Regions from separate parts of the Streptomyces sp. NPDC028298 genome, predicted to be linked through region 2. Evidence: riboswitches for the same ligand, from Rfam matches in the RefSeq annotation. Region 2 holds a riboswitch; each other region holds the start of a gene.
What was found. Region 2 has a riboswitch for cobalamin ahead of ACZ4TO_RS06425 ((2Fe-2S) ferredoxin domain-containing protein). Riboswitches for the same ligand answer to the same signal wherever they lie in the genome.

Region 1 (4,188 bases), on a different contig from region 2:
GTCCTCGCCGACGGGGGCGGCGACGGCGGACTCGCGGACGGCGCCGCGCAGCGAGACCCGCAGCCCGTCCTCCTCGTCGATGCCGAGCCCGTGCTGGAAGGGCAGCACGCCGTAGGTGCGCCGCCCGGTCAGGCCGTGCAGCATGTCGAGCCCCGGCTCCAGCAGGCTCACGTCACCGCGGAACTTGTTGACGAGGAATCCGGCGACGAGCGCCTGGTCCTCGGGCGACAGCAGCGCGACGGTCCCGAAGAACGAGGCGAACACCCCGCCCCGGTCGATGTCGCCGACGACGAGCACGGGAAGCCCCGCGTTCCGCGCCACCCCCATGTTCACGATGTCGGTGCGCCGCAGATTGATCTCGGCCGGGCTGCCGGCCCCTTCACAGATCACCGCGTCATACGTGCCCCGCAACTGCGTCAGACAGTCGAGGACGGTGGCGAGGAGTGCTTCCTGGCGCCCCCCGCGCAGCCGGTCCCCGGGCGCCGCGGCGCCCGGCGCGGGGCCCGTCGCGGACCCTGTCGTCCCGAAGAAGCCGCGGGCGCTCATCTCGCCGACCGGCCTGCCCATCAGGACGACCTGACTGCTGCGGTCGCTGCCCGGTTTCAGCAGCACCGGATTCATCAGCGCGGTCGGCTCCACACGGGCGGCCTGCGCCTGCATGGCCTGCGCCCGCCCGATCTCGGCGCCCTCGCGCGTCACGAACGAGTTCAGCGACATGTTCTGGGCCTTGAAGGGCGCGACCTTGACACCCTGGCGCGCCAGCCACCGGCAGATCCCGGCGGTCACGACGCTCTTGCCCGCGTCCGAGGTGGTCCCGGCGATCAGCAGTCCGCCGCTCATGCGGTGCGCCCCTTCCTGGTGAACGGAACCCGTCCGGCCCCGGTGAGCAGAACCCGCCCGGCGGCGCTCACGCCGAGCGCGAGCCAGCCGACGCGCCGGGAGAGCCGTACGGCCCGTTCGATGTCGTGGACGTGGACGGCGCGCCCCGCGCCGTTGAGCACGGGCCGGTGCTCGACCCGTCCGCCGTACGAGAGGGTGCCGCCGAGCCGCACGCCGAGCGTGCCCGCGAACGAGGCCTCCACGGGCCCGGCGTTGGGGCTCGGATGCTTGCGGGCGTCCGCGCGCCAGGCCCGCAGGGCTCCGCGCGGGTCGGGTCCGGCCACGGCCGCGAGGACGGCGGTCAGCCGGGCTCCCGGCCAGCCGGCCAGGTCGTCGAGCCGGGCGGAGGCCCAGCCGTAGCGCCGGTGGCGGGGGGAACTGTGTCCGACCATGGCGTCGAGCGTGTTCACGGCGCGGAAGGCGACGAGTCCGGGCACACCACCGACGGCCCCCCAGACCAGGGCGCCCACGACGGCGTCGGAGGTGTTCTCGGCGACGGACTCGACGACCGCGCGCGCGACGCCGTCGGCGTCCAGCGCCTGCGGATCGCGTCCGCACAGGTGCGGCAGCCGCTCCCGGGCCGCGCCGAGGTCACCGGCCGCGAGCGCGCCGCCGATCGTCCGCGCCTCGCGGCCGAGTGAGGTGCCTCCGACGACGGCCCAGGTGGCGGCGGCGGTCAGGGCGACGGAGGCGGCGGGGGAGCGGCGTACGGTACGACTCGCCAGCGCGGCCAGTCCGGTGGCGCCGCCGACGCAGACGGCCGTGTGCAGCGCGCCCCACCCGCGGTGGTCGCGCCACAGTGTCCGTTCGACGGTCGCGGCGGCCCGCCCGAAAGCGGCGACCGGATGCCCTCGGCGGGGATCGCCGAGCAACAGGTCGCCGAGAAGGCCTGCGGCGGCGCCGTACGCGAAGACGCGATCGGCACGCACGGGGTCAGCCGGCCGTGGGGTGGAGCGGAACCCTCGTACTCAGCGAAACGGGCAACGGGCAGCCGCGCATGGCGATATGTCCTCACTCAGGGTGTCCACGCCCTGGTTCGACGAGACCGGCGGTGAGAGTTCCTGGCTCCCGGGGAGTTTCTTCCCCGATGACAGTGGCGGGACCGCGCCGGATTCGCACCGGCTTCCTCTCATGCCGCCGTACTTGGCTCCGGCAGTCCACCACGGGGCGAGAACGGCCGTCAACTGGCTGTTGACCTGCGGAGGGACAGTGTGCGCAGGCCCACATACGCGTGGGGTGCGGGACGGTGATCCGTCCCGCACCCCACGCGCGGTACCGCTCGGCTCGGCCCGGTTCCGGGCCGTCGCCGGGCTACTTGGTGATGATCAGGGAGATGCCGTACGCCACCGCCGCGGCGCAGGCCGCGAAGCAGACGTACGCGCCGGTGGCCGCCGCGACCGCGGAACCGCCCTGGGCGGACTCCTTCTTGGAGAGGCCGGCGACGCCGAGGGTGAAGAGGGCGACGAGGGCCACGGTCACTCCGAGGCTGACCCCGAACACGGATCCGAGGGCTGACCAGTCGATGCTCATGCTGTTTCTTCCTTCGGTTCTCAGGCCACTCGGGACGGCGCCGACGGGTTCGCCGTGGGCTCGGCCGGAGCCGGGATGGTGGCCGTGAGGCCTTCGGCCACGGTGCCGGCCGGGGGCGGGGTGACCGCGGCGATGGCCTGCGTCACCACACCGGCGGGCTCCTCGGTGTCGTTCACGTTGTTGTGGTCGACGACCTCGCGGCGCGAGCGGCGCCAGATCGCGAAGCTGGAACCGACCAGGAAGACCGCGACCAGCGTGGTGCCCCAGGCGCCGAAACCGGTCACCCATTCGGCGAGCGCGCCGACCAGGGCGGCGGCGGGCAGCGTGAGGACCCAGGCCACGACCATGCGGGTGGCGGTGGACCAGCGGACCACACCGCCCTTGCGGCCGAGACCGGCGCCCATCACGGAACCGGAGACCGAGTGCGTGGTGGAGAGGGAGAAGCCGATGTGCGAGGAGGCCAGGATGACCGTCGCCGCGCTGGTCTGGGCGGCGAAGCCCTGCTGCGGCTGAAGGTCGGTCAGGCCCCGGCCCATCGTGCGGATGATGCGCCAGCCGCCGAGGTAGGTGCCGAGCGCGATGGCGAGACCGGCGGAGAGGATGACCCAGACCGGCGGGTCGGAGTCGGGAGCGACGGCGCCACCGGCGACCAGGGCCAGGGTGATGATGCCCATCGTCTTCTGCGCGTCGTTGGTGCCGTGGGCCAGCGAGACCAGGCCCGCGGAGGCGATCTGGCCGGCGCGGTAGCCCTTCTTGGTGGCCTTGGTGTCGGCGCCACCGCTCAGCTTGTACGACAGCCGGGTCGCGAGCATGGCGGCCAGACCGGCGACGATCGGGGCGGCGACGGCGGGCAGAAGCACCTTGCCGACCAGGACGTCACCGTGCACGGCGCCGGTACCGGCGGAGGCGATGGTGGCGCCGACCAGGCCGCCCATGAGGGCGTGCGAGGAGCTGGACGGGAGTCCGACGAGCCACGTCACCAGATTCCAGAGGATCGCGCCGACGAGCGCGGCGAAGATCACCTCTGGCCGGATGCCTGTCTCGTCGACGAGGCCCTTGGAGATCGTGTTGGCGACCTCGACGGAGAGGAAGGCGCCGACAAGGTTGAGGGCGGCGGACATGGCCACCGCGACCTTGGGCTTGAGTGCGCCGGTCGAGATGGTGGTGGCCATCGCGTTGGCGGTGTCGTGGAAACCGTTCGTGAAATCGAACACGAGAGCGGTGACGATCACGATTCCGAGGAGGAGCGTGATGTGTTCCATTTACCCAGGCTTCTGTTGGACGTCAGTGGCAGGTGGACCGTAGGCAACCTGGGTGAACGGAAGATGAACTGGGCCGGACCGGGTGGTGTCCTGAACGGTGGATCCCCATTCCGCTTGTGTGGAGGAACGGTTCGGCAGGTTCGAACGGATTCGGAATTCCGTGCTCCGCTTGGGGTCCGCGCCTCGGGTTCGCGGCTCGAACTGAGGGGGGTTTAGATGACGAGATCCCCGTCACGCCCAGGCTGTAGCCGTCATCACACCCCTGGACGGCTCGAAGGGGTCGCCCGGTGAGGGTCCTCCGGGCCGGTGCGGGGTCGTAGCGGGTCGACCACGGGGTGTGATCCGCGGCAAATGTCCGACCGGCGCGACGTCTGCGATCCGACGACATGATGTGACTCAAATCACATACAACCGTGGGCTCTTGGCGGGTCGTATACGTCCTGGAGCCCGCCCGCACGCGGTGCGCGAGAGGCCATGCCTGGCAGGATCGCGTCATGACTGAGCGGCACCGGGACGC
Region 2 (4,188 bases):
CGAACCCCTACGGAGGCGGTGACCCGTACGCGGACTACCGCACCACCGACTTCCCCTTCACCCGGTACGCCAACCTGGCGGACCGGCAGCTCGGCGCGGGCGTCGTCGCCGCCAACGACGAGTTCTTCGCCCAGCGCGAGAACCTTCTCGTCGCCGGGGCCGCCGAGTTCGACCCCGAGCACTTCGGCCACAAGGGCAAGGTCATGGACGGCTGGGAGACCCGGCGGCGCCGTGGCGCCTCCGCCGAGCACCCGTGGCCGACCGCCGAGGACCACGACTGGGCCCTGGTACGGCTCGGTGCCCCCGGGGTGATCCGCGGGATCGTCGTCGACACCGCCCACTTCCGCGGCAACTATCCGCAGGCGGTGTCGGTCGAGGGCGCCTCCGTGCCCGGTTCGCCCTCCCCCGAGGAACTCCTGGCGGACGAGGTGAAGTGGACGACTCTGGTACCGCGCACGCCGGTCGGCGGTCACGCGGCCAACGGATTCACCGTCTCCGTCGAACAGCGCTTCACCCACCTGCGGGTCAACCAGCACCCCGACGGCGGCATCGCCCGGCTGCGCGTGTACGGCGAGGTCGTGCCCGACCCGCGCTGGCTGTCCGCCCTCGGCACGTTCGACGTGGTCGCCCTGGAGAACGGCGGACAGGTCGAGGACGCCTCCGACCTCTTCTACTCACCCGCCACCAACACCATCCAGCCCGGCCGTTCGCGCAAGATGGACGACGGCTGGGAGACCCGCAGGCGACGCGACGACGGCAACGACTGGATCCGCTACCGGCTCGTCGCCCGGTCCGAGATCCGCGCCTTCGAGATCGACACGGCGTATCTGAAGGGCAACAGCGCCGGCTGGGCCTCGGTCTCGGTGCGCGACGGCGATGGCCCGGACGCGGGGGAGTGGACCGAGATCCTGCCCCGCACCCGCCTCCAGCCCGACACCAACCACCGCTTCTCCCTCGCCGCACCCGCCGTCGCCACGCACGCGCGCGTGGACATCTTCCCGGACGGGGGCATCTCCCGCCTGCGCCTCTTCGGCTCCCTGACGGAGGAGGGCGCGTCCCGCCTGACGGCACGCCACCAGGAACTGGGCGGCTGAGCGGCCCGGTTCGGTCCGCAGCCGGGCACACCACGGGGGACTCCGCTCCTCCGGAAGGGGCTCCCCCTTCCGGAGGAGCGGGCTCACCGCACGCCGGGGCCGCCCCCGGCCGGATCCCCGCTCGTCATGCCGCGTGTCCGCCGTCCACCGCGAACTCCGCCCCCGTGACGTATCCCGCCTCGCTCCCCGCCAGGTACGCGACGATCGACGCGACCTCGTCGGCGGTGCCGAAGCGGCCCACGGCGGTCAGCGCGCTCTGGCCCGGCGCGTACGGGCCGTCCGCCGGGTTCATGTCGGTGTCGACGGGACCGGGATGGACGATGTTGGCGGTGATCCCGCGGCCGCCGAGCTCCCGCGCCAGCGCCTTGGTCAGGCCGACCAGCGCGGACTTGCTCATCGCGTAGAGCGTCCCTCCCGGACCGGGCACGCGCTTGGCCATGCAACTGCCGATCGTGACGATCCGCCCGCCGTCCCCGAGATGCGGCGCGGCCGACCGGGAGGCCAGGAAGACGCCCCGGACGTTCACGTCGAGCACCCGGTCGACGTCCGCCGGGGTCAGGGACTCCAGCGGACCCAGGACCCCCACCCCCGCGTTGTTGACGAGGACGTCGAGCCGCCCGAACTCCGCGACGACCCGGTCCGCGACCGCGCCGGACTCCGCAGCGTCGGAGGCGTCCGCGCGCAGGGCCAACCCCCTGCGCCCGAGCGCCTCGACACCCCGTACGACGTCCTCCGCGGCCTCCTTGCCGCTCACATAGGTGATGGCCACGTCCGCGCCCTCGCGGGCCAGCCGCAATGCCGTCGCGGCCCCGATGCCCCGGCTCCCGCCGGTCACGAGGGCCACCTTGCCGTCCATGTCTCGCTGAGAGGTCTGAGAGGTCTGAAGGGTCTGAAGGGTCTGAGAAGTCATGAACCCATCCCAGCCGCCGCGGCCGCGGGACGCTGGCGGCGAACGGACACCGACATCGGCGGATGACATGATGACCGGCGACATAAGGCGACGGCGGAACGAGGAAGCCGGTGTGAATCCGGCGCGGTCCCGCCACTGTGACCGGTGAGCGCGCTCCGGCATGCCACTGCCCCGACCGGGGTGGGAAGGCGGAGCGTTCGGGGATCCGGGAGCCAGGAGACTCACGCGGTCGCCTCCTCGATCGACACCGGGGCGGATCTCCCCGGGAGGGGAGTGGTGCGCTGTGCCCGAGACGCCGGCGGAAGAGATGTCGGGGGAGTCCGCGGCGGTGCGCGGACCCGTGCCGTGCCGGGTCGTCGTGTGCCGGGACTGCTGCTGCGGCAGTCCCAAGGTGACCGGGGTGGACCACGCCGCACAGACCGCGCGGCTGCGCGCCGAGGTACCGGTGCGCGTCTCCGAGTGCCTCGACGTGTGCGACCAGGCCAACGTCGTCGTCGTACAGCCGTCCGCGGCGGGCCGGGCGGCCGGCGCGCGGCCCGTCTGGCTCGGACTCGTCAACGACCCCGAAGCGACCGAGGACATCGTGACCTGGGTACGCGCCGGCGGTCCGGGCGTCGCTCCGCCGCCGGACATCCTCGACCTGTACACCTTCACCCCGCCGGGGCGCCCGGCCGACTCCTGAGCCCGCGCACGCAGGGGCCGGCCGACCCGCCCCGGGGCGCCGAATGCGACGCCCCGGGGCATTTTGACGCCGTGTCAGGACGCAACGGGCCAAGGCCGTTTGCGTCCAGTCGATCTCTCTTCCACCCCGCCTGACCTGCGGCGAAAGTAGTTCTTGCCACCGGGCGACCCGCCCGGGACGACCTCCACGGCTGCACCTGCAGGGCAGCCGGGCGGTCGGTGACGTGCCTTCGCCCGTACGACTTCCACGCCGCAGGAGAGATCATGAAGTTCAGCCACGCCGTCCGCCGTACCACCGCAGCCGTCGCCGCCGTCGGCGCGATGTCCCTCGGCATGGTGGCCACCACCGCCGGCGCAGCACACGCCGTCGCGTCCTGCTCCGGGGACGTGTCGATGTACGGCACGCTCTCGGACGGCCGGCTGACGTACACGCAGATCGCGCCGGACACCGGCAACCGCGTCAAGACGCTCATCGGCCCGAACCTCGGCTTCACGCCCAAGGCGATGGCGACGCTCAACTTCAACACGGTCCTGGTCACGTCGACCACCGGCGACCTCTACCGCGTCGACATCCAGACCAACAACACCTCCCTCGGGGTCGCGGGAGTCGTCAAGATCTGGGACGGCGGCTGGACCTTCGACAAGATGGTCTACGACGGAGCCGGCCACCTCTACGGGACCGTCGACGGCCAGCTCCACCAGTACGTCGTCTCCCAGCCCAAGCCGGCGGGCTCGGAGCACATAGGCCAGCACGTCGTGATCGACACCGGCTTCGTCCTCAAGACGCTCGCCGCCGCGGGCGACGACCGCATCGTCGCCTCGACCGCCGACGGCCGGCTGCTCAGCTACAAGATCAACGGAGTGGACGACTGGGACCTCTCCGTCCTCAAGGCGAGCGGCTGGTCGGCGGTCGACTCGCTCTCCTCGCCGGGCGGCGGCCTCTACTACGGCCGCACCAACGGCGGCATGTACTGGTACTCCGACGCCGACCCGACCGACGGTGACGGCGGCGACATCACGTACCACTCCGACGACCCGGTGGACGCCTCCGGCTGGACCCAGAGCCTGCTGTCGGCCTACGCCAACAACTGCGCCTACGTGCCGGCGGCGCCGCCGAAGTCCGTCCAGGGCGGCACCATCTACCGCAGCGAGGTCATGGACCGGGCCAAGAACTGGTACAACCGCAACGTCCAGTACGACCAGGGCGCCTCCGCCGTGGACGTCGACGGCGACCACTCCTACCGCACCGACTGCTCCGGCTTCGTCTCCATGGCCTGGCACCTCACCACCTCGCTGACGACCGAGACGCTGCCCAGCGCGAGCACGCAGATCAGCAAGACCGCCCTCCTGCCCGGCGACGCGCTGAACGACTACTCCGAGCACGCCGTCATCTTCGCGGGCTGGAAGAACCAGGACGCGGGCACCTTCTACTACTACTCCGAGAGCAGCCCGGCCACGGACATGAACTACTCGACCGCGAACATCAACAGCGGTGACATCAGC
Region 3 (4,188 bases), on a different contig from region 2:
GGGCCTGCTCGCCCTGCTCGGGTTCATGGCGATCGCGGCGGGCGTGAAGGTCACCAACGGCCAGCTCGCCATCCCCCAGCTCTTCGAGAACATGTTCCCCGACTGGTTCGCGGGCGTCGCCTTCGCCGCCATCGGCATCGGCGCGCTCGTCCCGGCGGCCATCATGTCGATCGCTGCCGCGAATCTCTTCACCCGCAACATCTACAAGGACTTCATCAACCCGGCCGCGACCCCGCGCCAGGAGACCCGGGTCTCCAAGCTGGTCTCGCTGCTGGTGAAGGTGGGCGCGCTGGTCTTCGTCCTGACCATGGACAAGACCGTCGCGATCAACTTCCAGTTGCTGGGCGGCATCTGGATCCTGCAGACCTTCCCGTCGCTGGTCGGCGGTCTGTTCACCCGCTGGTTCCACCGCTGGGCGCTGCTGGGCGGCTGGGCGGTCGGGATGCTCTACGGCACGATCGCCGCCTACGGCGTGGCCTCCCCGACGCAGAAACACTTCGGCGGCAGCTCGAAGGAGATCCCCGGCATCGGGGAGATCGGCTACATCGGTCTGACGGCGTTCGTCCTGAACGTGGCCGTGGCCGTCGTCCTGACCTTCGTCCTCAGGGCGCTCAAGGCCCCGGAGGGCGTGGACGAGACCTCGCCCGGGGACTACACGGCCGACTCCGGCGATCCGGGCGTCGAGACGGAACTCCCGCCGGCCACGGCGGACGCGAGCCACTAGGCGAGCTCGGGGACGGCACCGGCCCACCGGCCGGTGCCGGGAGAGTCGTGAACGACGGGCCGCCGGTGAAAAACCGGCGGCCCGTCGCCGTGCCGGTCGGGCACACTCGCCCGCATGGACATCGTCATCCGCCCGGCGCGGCCCGAGGAGTACCCCGTCATCGGTGAGATCGCGGCCCGGGCCTATCTCGGGGACGGGCTGCTCGACTTCGGGGAGAGCGACGCGTACCTCACGAGGCTGCGGGACGTCGCGGGGCGCGCGGCCGTCGCCGAGGTGCTGGTGGCCGCCGAGGGGGACCGGGTGCTCGGCAGTGTGACGTTCGCGGCGGACGGCAGCCCCATGGCCGACTCGGCGCACGAGGGGGAGGCCGAGATCCGGATGCTGGCGGTCGCGCGGGAGGCGCGCGGCCGGGGCGCGGGCGAGGCCCTCGTGCGCGCCTGCGTGGCGCGGGCACGGGCCCTGGAGGGCTGCGCGCGCCTCGTGCTGTCCACCCAGCGCACGATGCACAGCGCCCACCGGCTCTACGAGCGCATCGGCTTCACCCGCACTCCGGAGCGCGACTGGAACCCCTTCCCGGAGCTCGACGACATCCGGCTGCTCACTTACGAGTTGACGCTCCAGCACGCTCCGTAGCGCTCTCGGACATCGAGCGGACACAACATGTGGGGGTAGTCCCGAAGCCCGGCACAAGATGTATGCTCATGGTCGCTGTCGCCGCAGGGGAATCCGGTGCGAATCCGGAACTGTCCCGCAACGGTGTACTTGTGCGTGTTCGCGTCTGCGTGTGCCCGTACTCGCGTCAGTCCGAGGACCTGCCGACAGCGCGCCCCGGCCGACCGGCCCGGGTGCCGACGACGTCCGGGCCTCGCGGAATGGGCCGGTGGACGCGGAGCGCTGCTGCCCGAAAGCGCTCCCGTGTGCCCCGTGCCCCCCGTAAGGCCCCGTGCCGAGCGAGGAGAGCCCCACGTGACCATCGCGCCAGCCGATCCGGCTTCAGTGACCGCGCAGCAGGCCCCGGTGGAGACCGACGGTCCCGGGACCGCGCTGCTGCGGACCCTGACGGATCTGACCGCCGACCTCCCCGACGCCGACCCCGGCCGGGTCGCCGCGGCGGCGCTGCGCGGCCGGTCCGCCCGCGCCGACGAGGCCGAGCTGCGCGAACTGGCCACCGAGGCGGCCGCGGGTCTCATCTCCGAGGACCCCGCCTACTCCCGGCTGGCCGCCCGGCTGCTCGCGATCACCATCGCCGCCGAGGCCGCCTCCCAGGGCGTCACCACCTTCTCCGAGTCGGTCGCCGTCGGCCACCACGAGGGCCTGATCGCCGACCGTACGGCCGCGTTCGTGCGGCTGCACACGGACCGCCTCGACGCGCTGATCGACGCCGAGGGCGACGACCGGTTCGGCTACTTCGGGCTGCGCACGCTGCACAGCCGCTATCTGCTCCGGCACCCGATCACCCGCAAGGTCGTCGAGAGGCCCCAGCACTTCATGCTGCGGGTGGCCTCCGGTCTCGCGGAGGACGACACCGTCCGCTCCGTGGAGGAGGTCGCCGCGCTCTACCGGCTCATGAGCCGCCTCGACTACCTCCCCTCCTCCCCCACGCTCTTCAACTCCGGTACGCGGCACCCCCAGATGTCGTCCTGCTACCTCCTCGACTCGCCGCTGGACGAGCTGGACTCCATCTACGACCGCTACCACCAGGTGGCGCGGCTGTCGAAGCACGCGGGCGGCATCGGACTGTCCTACTCCCGCATCCGCAGCCGCGGTTCGCTGATCCGCGGCACCAACGGGCACTCCAACGGCATCGTCCCGTTCCTGAAGACGCTCGACGCCTCGGTCGCCGCGGTGAACCAGGGCGGCCGGCGCAAGGGCGCGGCGGCGGTCTACCTGGAGACCTGGCACTCCGACATCGAGGAGTTCCTGGAGCTGCGCGACAACACCGGTGAGGACGCCCGGCGTACGCACAACCTGAACCTCGCGCACTGGATCCCGGACGAGTTCATGCGCCGGGTGAACGAGGACGGCGTCTGGTCGCTGTTCTCCCCCGCCGACGTGCCGGAACTGGTCGACCTGTGGGGCGACGAGTTCGACGCGGCCTACCGCAAGGCCGAGGAGGCCGGGCTCGCCCGGAAGACCATCCCGGCCCGCGACCTCTACGGCCGCATGATGCGCACCCTCGCGCAGACCGGCAACGGCTGGATGACCTTCAAGGACGCCGCCAACCGGACCGCCAACCAGACGGCGGAGCCGGGCCACACGGTCCACTCCTCGAACCTGTGCACCGAGATCCTGGAGGTCACGGACGACGGGGAGACGGCGGTCTGCAACCTGGGCTCGGTCAACCTCGGCGCGTTCGTGACCGGCGGGGACATCGACTGGGAGCGGCTCGACGAGACCGTGCGCACCGCGGTGACCTTCCTCGACCGCGTGGTGGACATCAACTTCTACCCCACCGAGCAGGCGGGCCGCTCCAACGCCAAGTGGCGTCCGGTCGGTCTCGGCGCGATGGGCCTGCAGGACGTCTTCTTCAAGCTGCGGATCCCGTTCGACTCGCCCGAGGCCCGCGCGCTGTCCACCCGGATCGCCGAGCGGATCATGCTCGCCTCGTACGAGGCCTCCGCGGACCTCGCCGAGCGCAACGGACCGCTCCCGGCCTGGGAGAAGACCCGTACCGCCCGCGGCGTGCTGCACCCGGACCACTTCGACGTCGAGCTGAACTGGCCGGAGCGCTGGGCGGCCCTGCGGCAGCGGATCGCGGAGGTCGGCATGCGCAACTCGCTGCTGCTCGCCATCGCTCCGACCGCCACCATCGCCTCGATCGCGGGCGTGTACGAGTGCATCGAGCCGCAGGTGTCGAACCTGTTCAAGCGCGAGACGCTCTCCGGCGAGTTCCTCCAGGTCAACTCCTATCTGGTGGACGAGCTGAAGAAGCTCGGCGTGTGGGACGCGCAGACCCGTGAGGCGCTGCGCGAGTCCAGCGGCTCGGTGCAGGGCTTCACCTGGGTCCCGCAGGACGTCCGCGACCTGTACCGCACGGCGTGGGAGATCCCGCAGCGCGGCCTGATCGACATGGCGGCGGCCCGGACCCCGTTCCTGGACCAGGCCCAGTCGCTGAACCTGTTCCTGGAGACGCCGACCATCGGCAAGCTCTCCTCGATGTACTCCTACGCCTGGAAGTCGGGCCTGAAGACGACGTACTACCTGCGGTCCCGGCCCGCGACGCGCATCGCCCGCGCGGCCCAGGCCCAGGCGCGGCCCGAGACCACGATCCCCGTCCAGCAGGCGGCCGACCCCGACGCCGTCGCCTGCTCCCTTGAGAACCCCGAGTCCTGCGAGGCCTGCCAGTAATGAGCTCAACCGAGAAGAACCTGCTCGACCCGGGCTTCGAACTCACCCTGCGTCCCATGCGCTACCCGGACTTCTACGAGCGCTACCGGGACGCGATCAAGAACACCTGGACCGTC
Region 4 (4,188 bases), on a different contig from region 2:
CAACTATCCCGCTTTTGTGCCAACTGAAAAGCTTCGTCACATCGCGTCAGCGCCGCACGCGGGGCATCCCCAGCCCGATCCACGAGATGATCTCCCGCTGGATCTCGTTGTTGCCGCCGCCGAAGGTGAAGATCACGGCCGAGCGGTAGCCGCGTTCGAGTTCGCCGTGCAGGACGGCGCCGGCCGAGCCCTCCTTGAGGACACCGGGAGCCGCCACGATCTCCATCAGCCAGGCGTACGCGTCCCGGCGCGCCTCGGAGCCGTACACCTTGACGGCGGAGGCGTCCTGCGGGGTGAGCGTGCCCTCCTGGACGGCGTTCACCATGCGCCAGTTGAGGAGTTTCATGGCGTCCAGCCGGGTGTGCGTGCGCGCGAGGAGGCGGCGCACCCACGGGAGGTCGACGACGCGGCGGCCGTCGGCGAGCTTGGTCTCCATCGCCCAGCGCTGGACGTCGTGCAGGGCGCGGATGGCCATGGTGCCGTGTGCCGCGAGGGTGACGCGCTCGTGGTTGAGCTGGTTGGTGATCAGCCGCCAGCCCTTGTTCTCCTCGCCGACCCGGCGCGTGGCGGGGACGCGGATGTTCTCGTAGTAGCTGGCCGTGGTGTCGTGCGAGGCGAGCGTGTTGATCAGGGTGCAGGAGTAGCCGGGGTCGGAGGTCGGGACGAGGAGCATGGTGATGCCCTTGTGCGGCGGGGCGTCCGGGTCGGTGCGGACCGCGAGCCACACCCAGTCGGCCGTGTCGCCGTTGGTCGTCCAGATCTTCTGGCCGTCGACCGTGTAGTGGCCGCTCTCCTCGTCGCCCTCCCGCACGGCCCGGGTCCGGAGCGCGGCCAGGTCGGTCCCGGCACCGGGCTCGCTGTAGCCGATCGCGAAGTCGATCTCACCGGCCAGGATCTTCGGCAGGAAGTACGACTTCTGCTCCTCCGTTCCGAACCGCATGATCGTCGGCCCCACCGTGTTGAGCGCCATCAGTGGCAACGGCACCCCGGCCTGGGCGGCCTCGTCGAAGAAGATGAACTGCTCCATCGGGCTCAGGCCCCGCCCGCCGTACTCCTTGGGCCAGCCGACCCCGAGCCAGCCGTCGGTGCCGAGGCGTCGGATCGTCTCGCGGTAGAAGCGCTTCTGCGCCGCGGGATCGCCGTAGCGGGCGTAGGCGTTGTCCGGCACCAACTCGGCGAAGTAGAGACGAAGTTCGGTCCGCAACCGCTGCTGCTCCGGCGTGTATTCGAGATGCACGGCGCCTCCTGCTCCCCGAGCCCGACCTGACGGCGCACACCGTAGAACGTGTTCCAGAAATTGGGAATGCCGATGACGCGGACGGCTACGGGGAGATGACCTGCCGAGGGTGTGGGGTGCAGGCGTCGGGGCGAGGCGTGGGATGCGGGTGTGGCTGCGGGGTGCGCACGAGGGGGCGGTGTCCGGTCTCCCGGGCACCGCCCCCTCGTGCGGGCCGGTTTCCCGGCCCTCGCGCAACAGCGTGGCTCGTACGTCCCCTGTCGCCGTCAGTGGCAGGGGAACCCGAGCAGGTGCCGGGCGTCGTGGACCCACTCGTGGACGTTCTCGCCGGAGACGAGGGAGGTGGCGCCCTGTTCGGCACCGACGAAGTAGAGCAGGACCAGCATGAGGATGCCGAAGAACGCCGCCCAGGGGACGATCGCGCCGATCGGCAGCTTGGCGGGAACGGCGGTGGGCGTGGCGGTCGGCTGGACGACGGACTGCGCCATGGGCAGAACCTCCTGGGGAACTCGCGTCCCGTCTCGGTGGTGCACAGGACGACAGCCACGGGTCTGACTTGCCCGCGTCTGTCACCCCTGGCCGGAGTGACATGTGCCGGGCTTACAGTGGCGCGACCGTGCCGGATTTCCACCGGGCTTCCGTCGAACCGTCGTCAATATCCATGTGACCGTACCGCGAAGCAGTCGGCCCGGCCAAGGGCGCACACCCCGGCGCTCCGTGCGCCCTGCGGTTCGTGGAGCATGACGGTGGGACAGTAACGTGCCTGATGGGCCCGGGGATTCCGCCTCTGTCCACGGGTACGCCGCACGATCCGCACCACACGACGGACGGAGCGGGCTGGACCATGGCACACGGTCCGAGCCCGCGACACATGAGAGTGAAGGCATGACCAGCCGAGTGATCTTGATCTCCGCGGCGATCAGCGAGGCGCTGCGCGAGGCCCGCTTCGACGACGGGAGTCCGGTGGACGCCTCGGGCCTGCGGGCGGCACGCGCGGCCGCCGACGCGGGCGCCGTTCCGGCGGGCGGACGCCTGTGGGTCTCCCCCACCGCGCGATGCCGGCAGACCGCCGAGGCACTCGGACTCGAAGGCGCCGCCGAGACACCGGAGTTGGCCCCGCTCGACGTGGGCCGCTGGCGCGGGGCGACGCTGACCGAGGTGAGCGCGAAGGAGCCGGAGGCGGTGGCACGCTGGCTCGCCGATCCGACGGCGGCGCCGCACGACGGCGAGTCTGTGGTGGCGTTCTGCGACCGGGTGACGGAACGCCTGGACACGGCGGCCGGTTTCGACGGCCGCACCGTCGCCGTGGTGGAGCCCGAGGTCGTACGGGCGCTGGTGGTACGGGTGTTGGGGGCGCCGGAGCATGCGTTCTGGCGTGTGGACGTGCCGCCGCTCACCGTGACGGAGTTGAGCGGGCGCGCCGGACGCTGGAACCTCCGCGCCGGACGCCCGCTCGTCGGGCCTGCCTGATCCGGGTGGGCCGGGTCTGCGCTGCTCCGGGCGACGATCCGGGGCCGCCCGACGTGGGCCCGCGAGGCCTCACCGTAACGTGGCGATGAAGTCCGTGCAGGAGCGCGCGCATTCGCGGCATTTCCGCGCGGCGGCCTCCGACCCCGGACACGCGTCGAAGGCTTCGGCGCACTCCAGGCAGACGTCCCGGCACCACTCCAGCCGGGCGCGGAGCTCCCGGTCGCTGAGCCCCGGATGACGGGACAGCACATGGCAGGTCGCCTCGCAGACCTCCGCGCACAGGATGCCCGACCGCCGCGCGGCCTCCTGCTGCTTGGGCCCGTCGGGATCCATGAGGCTCGCGCGCAGCGTGGAGGTCCTGGCGCATTCGGCGCAGGCCCGGGCGCACTCGAAGCGGTCCTCCAGGTACCGGAAGAGCTCCTGCTGTGATGGCGTCGTCGTCACAACAGGCGGGTAGCCGGAGGGAGTCGGTTCAAACAGCGCGAGGCCACGCGCTCAGGCGCCGGCCGCCTCCCGGGAGATCTGCTCGAACTGAGCCCCCATGGCCTCGGAGAGAGCCTGCGCCGCCGACAACGGGCGGACCATCACGGTGAATTCGTCGATGCGGCCCTCCTCGTCGAAGTGCAGGAAGTCGCAGCCGTTGATCTCCTTGTCGCCCACCTTGGCCGTGAAGACGAGCGCGTGGTCGCGGCCGTCGGCACCGGCGATCTCACGGACGTAGCGGAAGTCGCTGAAGACACGCCAGACGCCCCGCAGGATGGCGGCGGTGATCGGCTTGCCCGGGTACGGCTTGAAGGCGACGGGGCTGGTGAACACGACGTCGTCGGCCAGCAGCTCCTCGACCGCGTCGAGGTCTCCGGCCTCCACGGCCTTGCGGAAGGAGTTCATTGCGCCCGCCTCTCATACTCAATTAGTTGATTAGGTGTGGATAAGATTAGTCCTGTGAGTGCGGGGCGTCTAGCCTTGCCGGATGGCATTGCGCAACGCGGTACTGGCCTCGCTCCTGGAGGGTGAGGCGTCGGGGTACGACCTGGCCAAGGGCTTCGACGCCTCGGTGGCCAACTTCTGGATGGCGACCCCGCAGCAGCTCTACCGGGAACTCGACCGGATGGAGTCCGAGGGGCTGATCGAGGCCCGGGTCGTCCAGCAGGAGCGCCGGCCCAACAAGCGGCTCTTCTCGCTGACCACGACCGGCCTCGAAGCGCTCGCTTCCTTCACCTCGGCACCCGCGAAGCCGACCGCGATCCGCGACGAGCTGATGGTCAAGGTGTACGCCCTCGACATGGGGGACGCCGACGCCGTCCGCGCGGCGATCGCCGAACGGCTGGAGTGGTCGCGCGCCAAACTGGCGCACTACGAACGGATCGGCGCCCGCCTGCTCGACGGGCGCACCGAGGACGCGTACCTGGCCGAGGCGGAGCGCGTGGGCCCGTATCTCACACTCCTGGGAGGGCGCGCCTTCGAGCAGGCGATCATCGACT

Region 1: linked by a shared signal. The riboswitch ahead of ACZ4TO_RS08885 (cobalamin biosynthesis protein) and the one ahead of ACZ4TO_RS06425 ((2Fe-2S) ferredoxin domain-containing protein) in region 2 are both predicted to bind cobalamin.
Region 3: linked by a shared signal. The riboswitch ahead of ACZ4TO_RS37570 (ribonucleoside-diphosphate reductase subunit alpha) and the one ahead of ACZ4TO_RS06425 ((2Fe-2S) ferredoxin domain-containing protein) in region 2 are both predicted to bind cobalamin.
Region 4: linked by a shared signal. The riboswitch ahead of ACZ4TO_RS17875 (CbtB domain-containing protein) and the one ahead of ACZ4TO_RS06425 ((2Fe-2S) ferredoxin domain-containing protein) in region 2 are both predicted to bind cobalamin.

The regions. Positions count from the first base shown of each region.
Region 1 covers NZ_JBVHTL010000002.1:65,889-70,076, reverse strand. The annotation lists gene ACZ4TO_RS08890 (cobyric acid synthase) at 1-840, opposite strand, end outside; gene ACZ4TO_RS08885 (cobalamin biosynthesis protein) at 837-1,808, opposite strand; cobalamin riboswitch at 1,916-2,056, opposite strand; gene ACZ4TO_RS08880 (hypothetical protein) at 2,191-2,409, opposite strand; gene ACZ4TO_RS08875 (inorganic phosphate transporter) at 2,430-3,671, opposite strand; gene ACZ4TO_RS08870 (class II aldolase/adducin family protein) at 4,166-4,188, shown strand, end outside.
Region 2 covers NZ_JBVHTL010000001.1:1,453,556-1,457,743, reverse strand. The annotation lists gene alc (allantoicase) at 1-1,094, shown strand, start outside; gene ACZ4TO_RS06430 (3-oxoacyl-ACP reductase family protein) at 1,219-1,950, opposite strand; cobalamin riboswitch at 2,068-2,243, shown strand; gene ACZ4TO_RS06425 ((2Fe-2S) ferredoxin domain-containing protein) at 2,312-2,686, shown strand; gene ACZ4TO_RS06420 (tachylectin-related carbohydrate-binding protein) at 2,950-4,188, shown strand, end outside.
Region 3 covers NZ_JBVHTL010000011.1:267,655-271,842, forward strand. The annotation lists gene mctP (monocarboxylate uptake permease MctP) at 1-724, shown strand, start outside; gene ACZ4TO_RS37565 (GNAT family N-acetyltransferase) at 839-1,357, shown strand; cobalamin riboswitch at 1,410-1,558, shown strand; gene ACZ4TO_RS37570 (ribonucleoside-diphosphate reductase subunit alpha) at 1,691-4,072, shown strand; gene ACZ4TO_RS37575 (ribonucleotide-diphosphate reductase subunit beta) at 4,072-4,188, shown strand, end outside.
Region 4 covers NZ_JBVHTL010000003.1:614,355-618,542, reverse strand. The annotation lists gene ACZ4TO_RS17880 (acyl-CoA dehydrogenase family protein) at 47-1,237, opposite strand; gene ACZ4TO_RS17875 (CbtB domain-containing protein) at 1,504-1,725, opposite strand; cobalamin riboswitch at 1,763-1,902, opposite strand; gene ACZ4TO_RS17870 (histidine phosphatase family protein) at 2,123-2,707, shown strand; gene ACZ4TO_RS17865 (four-helix bundle copper-binding protein) at 2,777-3,151, opposite strand; gene ACZ4TO_RS17860 (nuclear transport factor 2 family protein) at 3,203-3,595, opposite strand; gene ACZ4TO_RS17855 (PadR family transcriptional regulator) at 3,678-4,188, shown strand, end outside.